DNA from 2 places in the Lentzea kristufekii genome. Region 2 is predicted to be linked to the other one. Evidence: riboswitches for the same ligand, from Rfam matches in the RefSeq annotation. Region 2 holds a riboswitch; the other holds the start of a gene.
What was found. A riboswitch is a leader RNA that binds a small molecule or an ion and turns the genes downstream of it on or off. The one in region 2 is predicted to bind glycine.
Positions count from the first base shown of each region.

Region 1 (4,412 bases), on a different contig from region 2:
CCGGTGGCCGGTCCCGCGGTCGGCTGCAGCGGGTGGTTCGGCAGGAACGGGGCGAGGTGGGACTTCACACCGATCGGGCCGACGCCGGGGCCACCGCCGCCGTGCGGGATGCAGAACGTCTTGTGCAGGTTCAGGTGCGAGACGTCCGAGCCGAACTTGCCGTAGCGGGCCAGGCCGATCAACGCGTTGAGGTTCGCGCCGTCGACGTACACCTGACCGCCCGCGTCGTGGACCAGGCCGCAGACCTCGCGGACGGTGTCCTCGTACACGCCGTGCGTCGACGGGTAGGTGATCATGATCGCGGCGAGGTCGTCGGCGTGCTCGGCGACCGTGGTGCGCAGATGGCCCATGTCGATGTTGCCCTTGTCGTCGCACTTCACGACGACGACGCGCATACCGGCCATGACGGCGGACGCGGCGTTGGTGCCGTGGGCGGACGACGGGATCAGGCAGACGTCGCGGTCGGCGTTGCCGTTCGCGCGGTGGTAGGCGCGGATCGCGAGCAGGCCCGCGAACTCACCCTGCGAACCGGCGTTGGGCTGCAGCGACACCGCGTCGTAGCCGGTGACCTCGGCGAGCCAGGCCTCCAGGTCCGAGACGATCTTCAGCAGGCCCTTGGCGTCCTCGACCGGCGCGAACGGGTGCAGCGTCGAGAACTCCGGCCACGTGATGGACTCCATCTCCGCGGTGGCGTTCAGCTTCATCGTGCAGGAGCCGAGCGGGATCATGCTGCGGTCCAGGGCGACGTCCTTGTCGGACAACGCGCGCAGGTAGCGCAGCAGCGCGGTCTCGGAGCGGTGCGCGTGGAAGACCGGGTGGGTCAGGTAGTCCGAGGTGCGGCGCAGGTCGGCCGGGATGCCGTCGGCGGTGTCGGCGTCGATGGCGTCCACATCGGACCCCGTGACACCGAAGGCCTCCCACACCGCGACGATGTGCGCACGCGTCGTCTTCTCGTCGCAAGCGATTGCCACGACGTCGTCGTCGACCTTGCGGAGGTTGATGCCGGCCTCGCGCGCCTTCTCGACGACAGCGGCGGCCTGGCCCTCGACGCGCACCTGGACGGTGTCGAAGAACTCGCCGTGCACGACGTCGAGCCCGGCCTCGCACAGGCCCGTGGCGAGCACGGTGGCCAGGCGGTGCACGCGGGTCGCGATCGAACGCAGGCCCTCGGGACCGTGGTAGACGGCGTACATGGACGCGATCACGGCCAGCAGCACCTGCGCGGTGCAGATGTTCGACGTGGCCTTCTCGCGGCGGATGTGCTGCTCGCGCGTCTGCAGGGCCAGGCGGTAGGCCAGCGAGCCGTCGGCGTCGACGGAGACACCGACGAGACGGCCGGGCAGCTGACGCTCCAGACCGGACCGGACGGCCATGTAGCCGGCGTGCGGGCCACCGAAGCCGATCGGCACGCCGAAGCGCTGCGTGGTGCCGATGACGACGTCCGCGCCGATCTCACCCGGCGCGCGCAGCAGCGTCAGCGCCAGCAGGTCGGCGACGACGACGGCCTGGGCGCCGGCGGCGTGGATCTCCTCGATCAACGCGGCCTGGTCGCGCACCACACCGGACGCGCCGGGGTACGACAGCAGCACGCCGAAGAAGTCGCCACCCAGGCCCAGTCCCTCGATGCCCTGCGACAGGTCCGCGACGACGATCTCGATGCCCAGCGGCTCGGCGCGCGTCTCGATGACGGCCAGCGTCTGCGGCAGCGTGTCGGCGTCGATGACGAACTTGTTCGACTTGGACTTGCCGGCGCGGCGCACCAGCGTCATCGCCTCGGCGGCGGCGGTCGACTCGTCCAGCATGGACGCGTTCGCGACCGGCAGGCCCGTCAGGTCGCCGACCATGGTCTGGAAGTTCAGCAGCGCTTCGAGGCGCCCCTGCGAGATCTCCGGCTGGTACGGCGTGTACGCGGTGTACCAGGCGGGCGACTCGAGCACGTTGCGCAGGATCACGCCCGGCGTCACGGTGTCGTAGTAGCCGAGGCCGATCATCTGCGTCATCGGGCGGTTCTGCGAGGCGAGCTCACGGAGCTCGGCCAGCGCCTCGGTCTCGGTGGCCGGGGCGGGCAGGTCCAGCACGAGGTCGCGCTCGTGAATGGACGAAGGCACCGCGTGCTGCGCCAGCTCCTCGAGCGAACCGACGCCGATGACGTCGAGGATGCGCGCGAGTTCGGCGGGGCGCGGACCCACGTGCCGGTCGGCGAACGGGGTGCCGTGCTCGAGAGCGGCGAGCGGAATCCGGAGGGGGTGGGCCCCCTGCTGGGGGTCGGTATTAACAGAGTCCTGCGTCATCAAACGCCTCCGGGGGCTGCGGGCACACGTGTCCTGGTGCCCTCCCCGCTCTGTCCGTACCCCGAGGGGCGCCTGAGAGGTTCACCCACCGGTCAGGATGGGCTTTCACCGTCGGCGGGATCGCCAGAAAACACCTGGTGATCCACTTTCCAGAGGCGTCTCGCTCGGCGGTCCTGGATGCCTGAGAGGTTCCCGGGGAGGGACTTGCTCCTTCGGCGCCGGGCTCGGGGCCCGGTCTCTCCCGCCAGAGTTCAGCGACTACCCGAGAAGAATACCCGCAGGCAGCTCAGGTAGTCCCTAGGGACGCGACCTACATCTCAGTCCGAAGACCGGCGAGCGCCCCGGCGACCGGGTCCGCGGGGTCGTCGCGCAACGCCACGAGCAGATGCGTGGTGCCCACGACGGCGTCGCCGCGACGGGCCGCGACGAGCTTCGCCCGTTCCACCGCACGCTCCACCTTGCCGCCGCTGACGGGCAACGCTGCCAGGTCGATTCCCGCCTCGCGCAACGCCGCCGCCCCGCCCGACTCGAACTCCGGCTTCAGCCTCCTGCCCGCCACCTCCAACTGGCGGTCGACCGACACCACCGCCTCCACCAGATCGCGGGACGACACCTCTCGCCTCGCGGCCACGGCCAGCCGTCCGGCCTCGTTGCGCACGACGGTCAGCACCGGCCCGCCCAGCCCCTGGCCGCGCGCGACCCAGCGCAGCAGCCAGCGCACGTACCCGCCGCCGGAGTCCCCCTCAAGTGCTCCCGCCTTGCGCAGCAACCGCACGGCGGGCGCTTCCTCGATCTCCGCGTAGGGCCGCGTGGCATCGGCCCGCACCGCGGCGGCCACCGCCTCGACGTCGACTCCGCGCAGCACGAACAGGTCGGCGGCACGTCCGGAACCCTGTTCCAGCAACGCGAGCGAGAGGTGGGTCGTGGTCAGCACGCCGTCGCCGGCCCGTGCGACCGCCGCGAGCAGACACTCCTCCAGAGCGCGGCTGACGGGCGGCACGGTCTCGAGGAGGAGGCGGTCGCAGGCGACGTTCATCAACGCCGTGACGTCCGGATGAGCCTCGGGAACGACGCCACCGTCGACGTCCGCCCAGTGCTCGTGCCCCCGCGCCATCGCCTGGGCCCGCAGCGACTTCACGCCGAGCTTGCGGCCGGGTCCGACGGTGTCGATCAGCGAGATCAGCAGGTTCTCGGTGCCGAGGAAGCCGAACTCCAGCCGGACCGCGCGCTGCGCCGCCGCTTCCAGCACCTTCACGACCTGATAGGAGGGGGTGATCGTCATGCCGGAAACGCTAGGGAACAACAAGATCCGGGCGCTTCCGCCGACCGGCCACTCACCAGCGCCAGTCGGCCACGATCATCAGGCCGGTCAGCCGGTGGCGCGCTCGCGACGCCGGCGGGTCAGCTCGTCCTCGGTCATCGGGGCGATCTCGACGCCGTCCGCACGTTCGGCCGGGAACTCGTGGATCGTGCCGGAGATCTCCCGCATCGCACCGCTGACCGCGATGCCGAACACGCCCTGGCCGCCCTGCAGCAGGTCGACGACCTCTTCGGGCGAGGTGCACTCGTAGACGGTGGTGCCGTCGGAGAAGAGCGTGATCTTCGCCAGGTCCTGCACGCCGCGGCGGCGCAGGTGGTCGACCGCGACCCTGATGTTCTGCAAGGAGACACCGGTGTCCAGCAGCCGCTTCACGACCTTGAGCACCAGGATGTCCTTGAAGGAGTACAACCGCTGGCTGCCGGAGCCGTGCGCCATCCTTATCGTCGGCGCGACCAGACCGGTCCTTGCCCAGTAGTCGAGCTGCCGGTACGTGATGCCCGCGATCTGACATGCCGCGGGTCCTCGGTAACCGACGAGCTCGTCCGGCAGCGAGGAGTCCGGGAACAGTTCACCCTGCAGCCCGGATTCGGCCCTCAAGGGCGCTTCCTCGACCACGCCTGCCTCCCCTCGGAACGGCCACGAAACTCATGACCGTCAAGCCGCCGCGTCCACTTCCGCGAAGCAGCGACGTCCACTCGAGTTCGACGGTAAGACCGGTCCGATGGCAGGTCAACGCGACGCGCGGGGAGATGCGACCCTCAACCTGAGGTAGAGAGTCATACCCTCACCCGAACGAGCAC
Region 1 covers NZ_JAXAVV010000014.1:235,706-240,117, forward strand. The annotation lists gene gcvP (aminomethyl-transferring glycine dehydrogenase) at 1-2,291, opposite strand, end outside; glycine riboswitch at 2,340-2,446, opposite strand; glycine riboswitch at 2,450-2,545, opposite strand; gene SK571_RS27980 (Clp protease N-terminal domain-containing protein) at 2,602-3,573, opposite strand; gene SK571_RS27985 (MerR family transcriptional regulator) at 3,661-4,227, opposite strand.
Region 1: linked by a shared signal. The riboswitch ahead of gcvP (aminomethyl-transferring glycine dehydrogenase) and the one ahead of gcvH (glycine cleavage system protein GcvH) in region 2 are both predicted to bind glycine.

Region 2 (4,412 bases):
GGGCGAGCAGGTCGACGTGGTCGGGTTCGCGGACGGCACGTTCCGGCACGACGTCAAGCCGGGCGCATCGGTCATCCGCGAGGTCGACCGGTTCCTCAAGCGAATCGGCGAGGTCGGGCACGGCACCGACATCGTCGGGTCGCTGAAGCGCTCCTACCGGGGCCACGACCGCGTGTTCGTCATCTCGGACATGCAGACGATGTCCGGGTACCACGGGCAGGGTGTCTCGGACGTCGTGCCCGCGCACGTGCCGATCTACGGGTTCAACCTCGGTGGCTACCGCAACGCCGCGTACGCCACCGGCAAGGCGAACCGGCACGAATTTGGCGGCCTCACGGACGCCACTTTTCGCATGGTCCCCTTGCTCGAAGCAGGTCAGAACGCCACCTGGCCGTTCTGATGTGTGAGAGCTCTCCCGACGCGGAGAGCTCTCACACTTACTTTCAGTTAGCGTTGTGACCAGGTATGATCCCGCTATGGACTACAACGTGTTCGCGAAAGCGTGCCCGTCGCGTCCCACGCTGGAGCACATCACCGGCAGGTGGGGCAGCCTGACGCTGACCGCGCTCGCCGACGGGCAGCTGCGCTTCAACGAGCTGCGCCGCCGCGTCGACGGGGTCAGCGAGAAGATGCTGTCCCAGACGTTGCAGGCGCTGGAGCGCGACGGGCTCGTGCTCCGGGAAGCCCAGAACACGAACCCGCCCCGCGTCGACTACAGCCTCACGCCGCTGGGCCGCGACACGGCCGAGCGGTTGCTGTCGCTGATCCACCTGCTCGAGGGCCGCATGCCCGAGGTGCTGGCCGCGCAGGCCGCGTACGACGCCCGCTGAGCGGTACGAGCTCGCTCTTCCCCGCGCTGCGCGTTCCGCCGTCCGGATTGGACAACCGGAACGCGCAGCGCGTGTTGGAGATCAGCACTCGATGACGTTCACGGCGAGTCCGCCGCGAGCTGTCTCCTTGTACTTCACCGACATGTCCTTGCCGGTGTCCCGCATGGTCTTGATGACCTTGTCGAGCGACACGAAGTGCGAACCGTCGCCCCGCAAAGCCATGCGCACGGCCGTGATGGCCTTGATGGACGCGACGGCGTTGCGTTCGATGCACGGGATCTGCACCAGGCCGCCGATCGGGTCGCACGTCAGGCCGAGGTTGTGCTCCATGGCGATCTCGGCGGCGTTCTCGACCTGCTCGGGGGTGCCGCCGAGCACCTCGGCGAGGCCGCCGGCGGCCATCGAGCAGGCCGAGCCGACCTCGCCCTGGCAACCGACCTCGGCACCGGAGATCGACGCGTTCTCCTTGAACAGCACGCCGATCGCACCTGCGGTCAGCAGGAACCTGACCACGCCGTCGTCGGACGCTCCCGGCACGAACTTCGTGTAGTAGTGCAGGACCGCCGGGACGATGCCGGCCGCGCCGTTGGTCGGCGCGGTGACGACACGCCCGCCCGCCGCGTTCTCCTCGTTGACGGCCAGCGCGAAGAGCGTCACCCAGTCCATGACCCGCAACGGGTCGGTGACGAAGTGCTCCTTCTCCAGCGTCTTGCGCATTTCGGCGGCGCGGCGGCGGACCTTCAGGCCGCCGGGCAGGATGCCGTGCTCGTTGCAGCCGCGTTCGACGCACTCCTGCATGACGTGCCAGATGTGCAGAAGTCCTTGGCGGATCTCGGCTTCCGTTCGCCACGACAGCTCGTTGGCCATCATGATCTCGCTGATCGACAGGCCGGTCTCGCGGCAGCGCGCGAGGAGCTGGTCGCCGGTCAGGAACGGGTGCGGCAACGGCGTGGAGTCCGGCTTGATCCGGTCGGTGCCGCTGGCGTTCTCGTCGACGACGAAACCGCCGCCGATCGAGTAGTAGACGGCGTGCTCGACCGACTTGCCGTCCGCGAACGCCTCGAAGCTCATCCCGTTGGGGTGCAACGGGAGTGACTTGCGGCGGTGCATGACGAGGTCGCGGTCGTGCACGAAGCCGATCTCGTGCGTGCCGCCGAGCTTCAGCCGCCCGGTGGAGATGATCTCCTCGACGCGGGCGGCCGCGGCGGTGGGATCGACTTCTTCGGGGAGGTTGCCTTCGAGGCCGAGGAACACGGCCTTGGGGCTGCCGTGGCCGTGTCCGGTCGCACCGAGCGAGCCGAACAGCTCGACGTGCACGCGGTCCACTTCGGACGCACGCGCGCCGAGCTTCTCGACGAACATCGCGGCCGCGCGCATCGGTCCGACCGTGTGGGAGCTGGACGGTCCGATGCCGACGGAGAAAAGGTCGAAAACGCTGATCGCCACTGATCAGTCCTTCGTGGTGGTGGGGCGGTCAGTCAGACTTGGTGAGCTCGGCGTACTTCGCCGCCGTGAGGAGGTTCTCGGCCGAGTCGACGCGGACCTTGAACAGCCAGCCGGCGCCGTACGGGTCGCTGTTCACGACGGCCGGGTCGTCCACGACGGCGCTGTTGACCTCGATCACCTCACCGGTGACGGGCGAGAACAGGTCGCTCACGGACTTGGTGGACTCCAGCTCGCCGCAGACCTCGTTGGTGACGACCTCGGCACCGACCTCGGGCAGCTGGATGAAGACGATGTCGCCGAGCGCGTCAGCCGCGTACTCGGTGATTCCGCAGGTCAGCGGGTCCTGGGTGCCAGGCGTCCAGTCGACCCACTCGTGCTCGACGGTGTAGAGCAGGTTCTCGGGGAACTCCACGGCGCGACTCCTCTGGCTGTGACGGGTCAGGAAACTTGCGCCCCCTCCGCCGTGCAGAGTTGCCTACCCCGGGTGGTCTTGCTGCCTGAGAGTGTGCGGGAGCTTGCCCCTTCGGCGCCTCGACCAGTTCGTCGAGGTCTCTCCCACGCGGGTTCTGGCGCTGGCGCGCCGCGGCCGGTGTTCAGTTGTCCGGGGCGAACGCTATGTGCGGCCCCCGCCGAGTGTCAACGCGGGACGGTCGAGCGGAACGCGAACCGGCCTCAGGTCGCTTTGTCCCAGATGAACAACCAGCGGGGTATCAGATAGTGCGATCTGCACAGTGACATGACCTTGTGGCTGCCTCACATTGTGAGATGTCAGCCACCGAACGGAGGAGTCATCGTGCGGATCGCAGTTCCTCGCGAGATCAAGAACCACGAGTACCGCGTCGCTCTCACCCCTGCCGGTGCGCACGAGCTGACCAGCCGCGGGCACGACGTCTACGTCGAGCAGGGCGCCGGTCTCGGTTCCGCGATCACCGACGAGGAGTACCTCGCCGCGGGCGCCAAGGTCCTCGCGACCGCCGACGACGTCTGGGCCGAGGGCGACCTGGTCCTCAAGGTCAAGGAGCCGATCGCCGAGGAGTACCCCCGTCTCCGCGCCGGCCAGACCCTCTTCACGTACCTGCACCTCGCCGCCGACAAGCCGCTGACCGAGGCGCTGCTCGCGTCCGGCACCACGGCCATCGCCTACGAGACCGTGCAGCTGCCGAACCGCGCGCTGCCGCTGCTCGCCCCGATGTCCGAGGTCGCGGGCCGGCTGGCCCCGCAGGTCGGCGCGTTCGCGCTGATGAAGCCCTCCGGCGGCCGCGGCGTGCTGCCCGGCGGCGTCCCCGGTGTCGCCCCGGCCCGCGTGGTCGTGATCGGCGGCGGCGTGGCGGGCGTCAACGCGGCCACCATCGCCGTCGGCATGGGCGCGGACGTGCAGATCCTCGACACCAACGTCGACCGCCTGCGCCAGATCGACGCCCAGTTCCAGGGCCGTCTGCGCACGCTCGCCTCGAACTCGTTCGCGATCGAGCAGGCCGTCCGCGAGGCCGACCTGGTCATCGGTGCCGTGCTCGTCCCCGGTGCCGCGGCCCCGAAGCTCGTCTCGAACGCGCTCGTCGCCGAGATGAAGCCGGGTTCGGTGCTCGTCGACATCGCCATCGACCAGGGCGGTTGCTTCGAGGACTCCCGCGCCACCACGCACGCCGAGCCGACCTACGAGGTCCACAACTCGGTGTTCTACTGCGTCGCGAACATGCCGGGCGCCGTCCCGCGCACCTCGACCTACGCGCTGACCAACGTGACGCTGCCCTACGCCGTCGCGCTGGCCGACAAGGGCTGGGAGAAGGCGCTCAAGGACGACCGTTCGCTCGCCCTGGGCCTGAACGTCCACGCCGGTCTGCTGACCAACGGCCCGGTGGCCGAGGCGACCGGGCTCGTGCACACGCCGCTGGAGACCGTCGTCTGAAAGCCAACTGGATGACTGAGGCCCCCGCACGCGTGAATCGCTGCGGGGGTTTCGCCTGTCCGGCGCCGGTGCTCACGACCGCAACGCCTCCAGCTTCGCCTTGACGCCCTCGATCACGCAGTCCAGCCCGAACTCGAACTGGCGCTCAAGCGACCACAACTCGCTCTCGTCCAGCATCGCGACGTACTGCGGGTGCTTGTCCCGGTAGAGGTCGGCGATCTTGTCCATGT
Region 2 covers NZ_JAXAVV010000026.1:114,257-118,668, reverse strand. The annotation lists gene SK571_RS38020 (TROVE domain-containing protein) at 1-400, shown strand, start outside; gene SK571_RS38015 (winged helix-turn-helix transcriptional regulator) at 477-830, shown strand; gene SK571_RS38010 (L-serine ammonia-lyase) at 912-2,276, opposite strand; gene gcvH (glycine cleavage system protein GcvH) at 2,305-2,688, opposite strand; glycine riboswitch at 2,752-2,844, opposite strand; gene ald (alanine dehydrogenase) at 3,070-4,182, shown strand; gene SK571_RS37995 (TetR/AcrR family transcriptional regulator) at 4,255-4,412, opposite strand, start outside.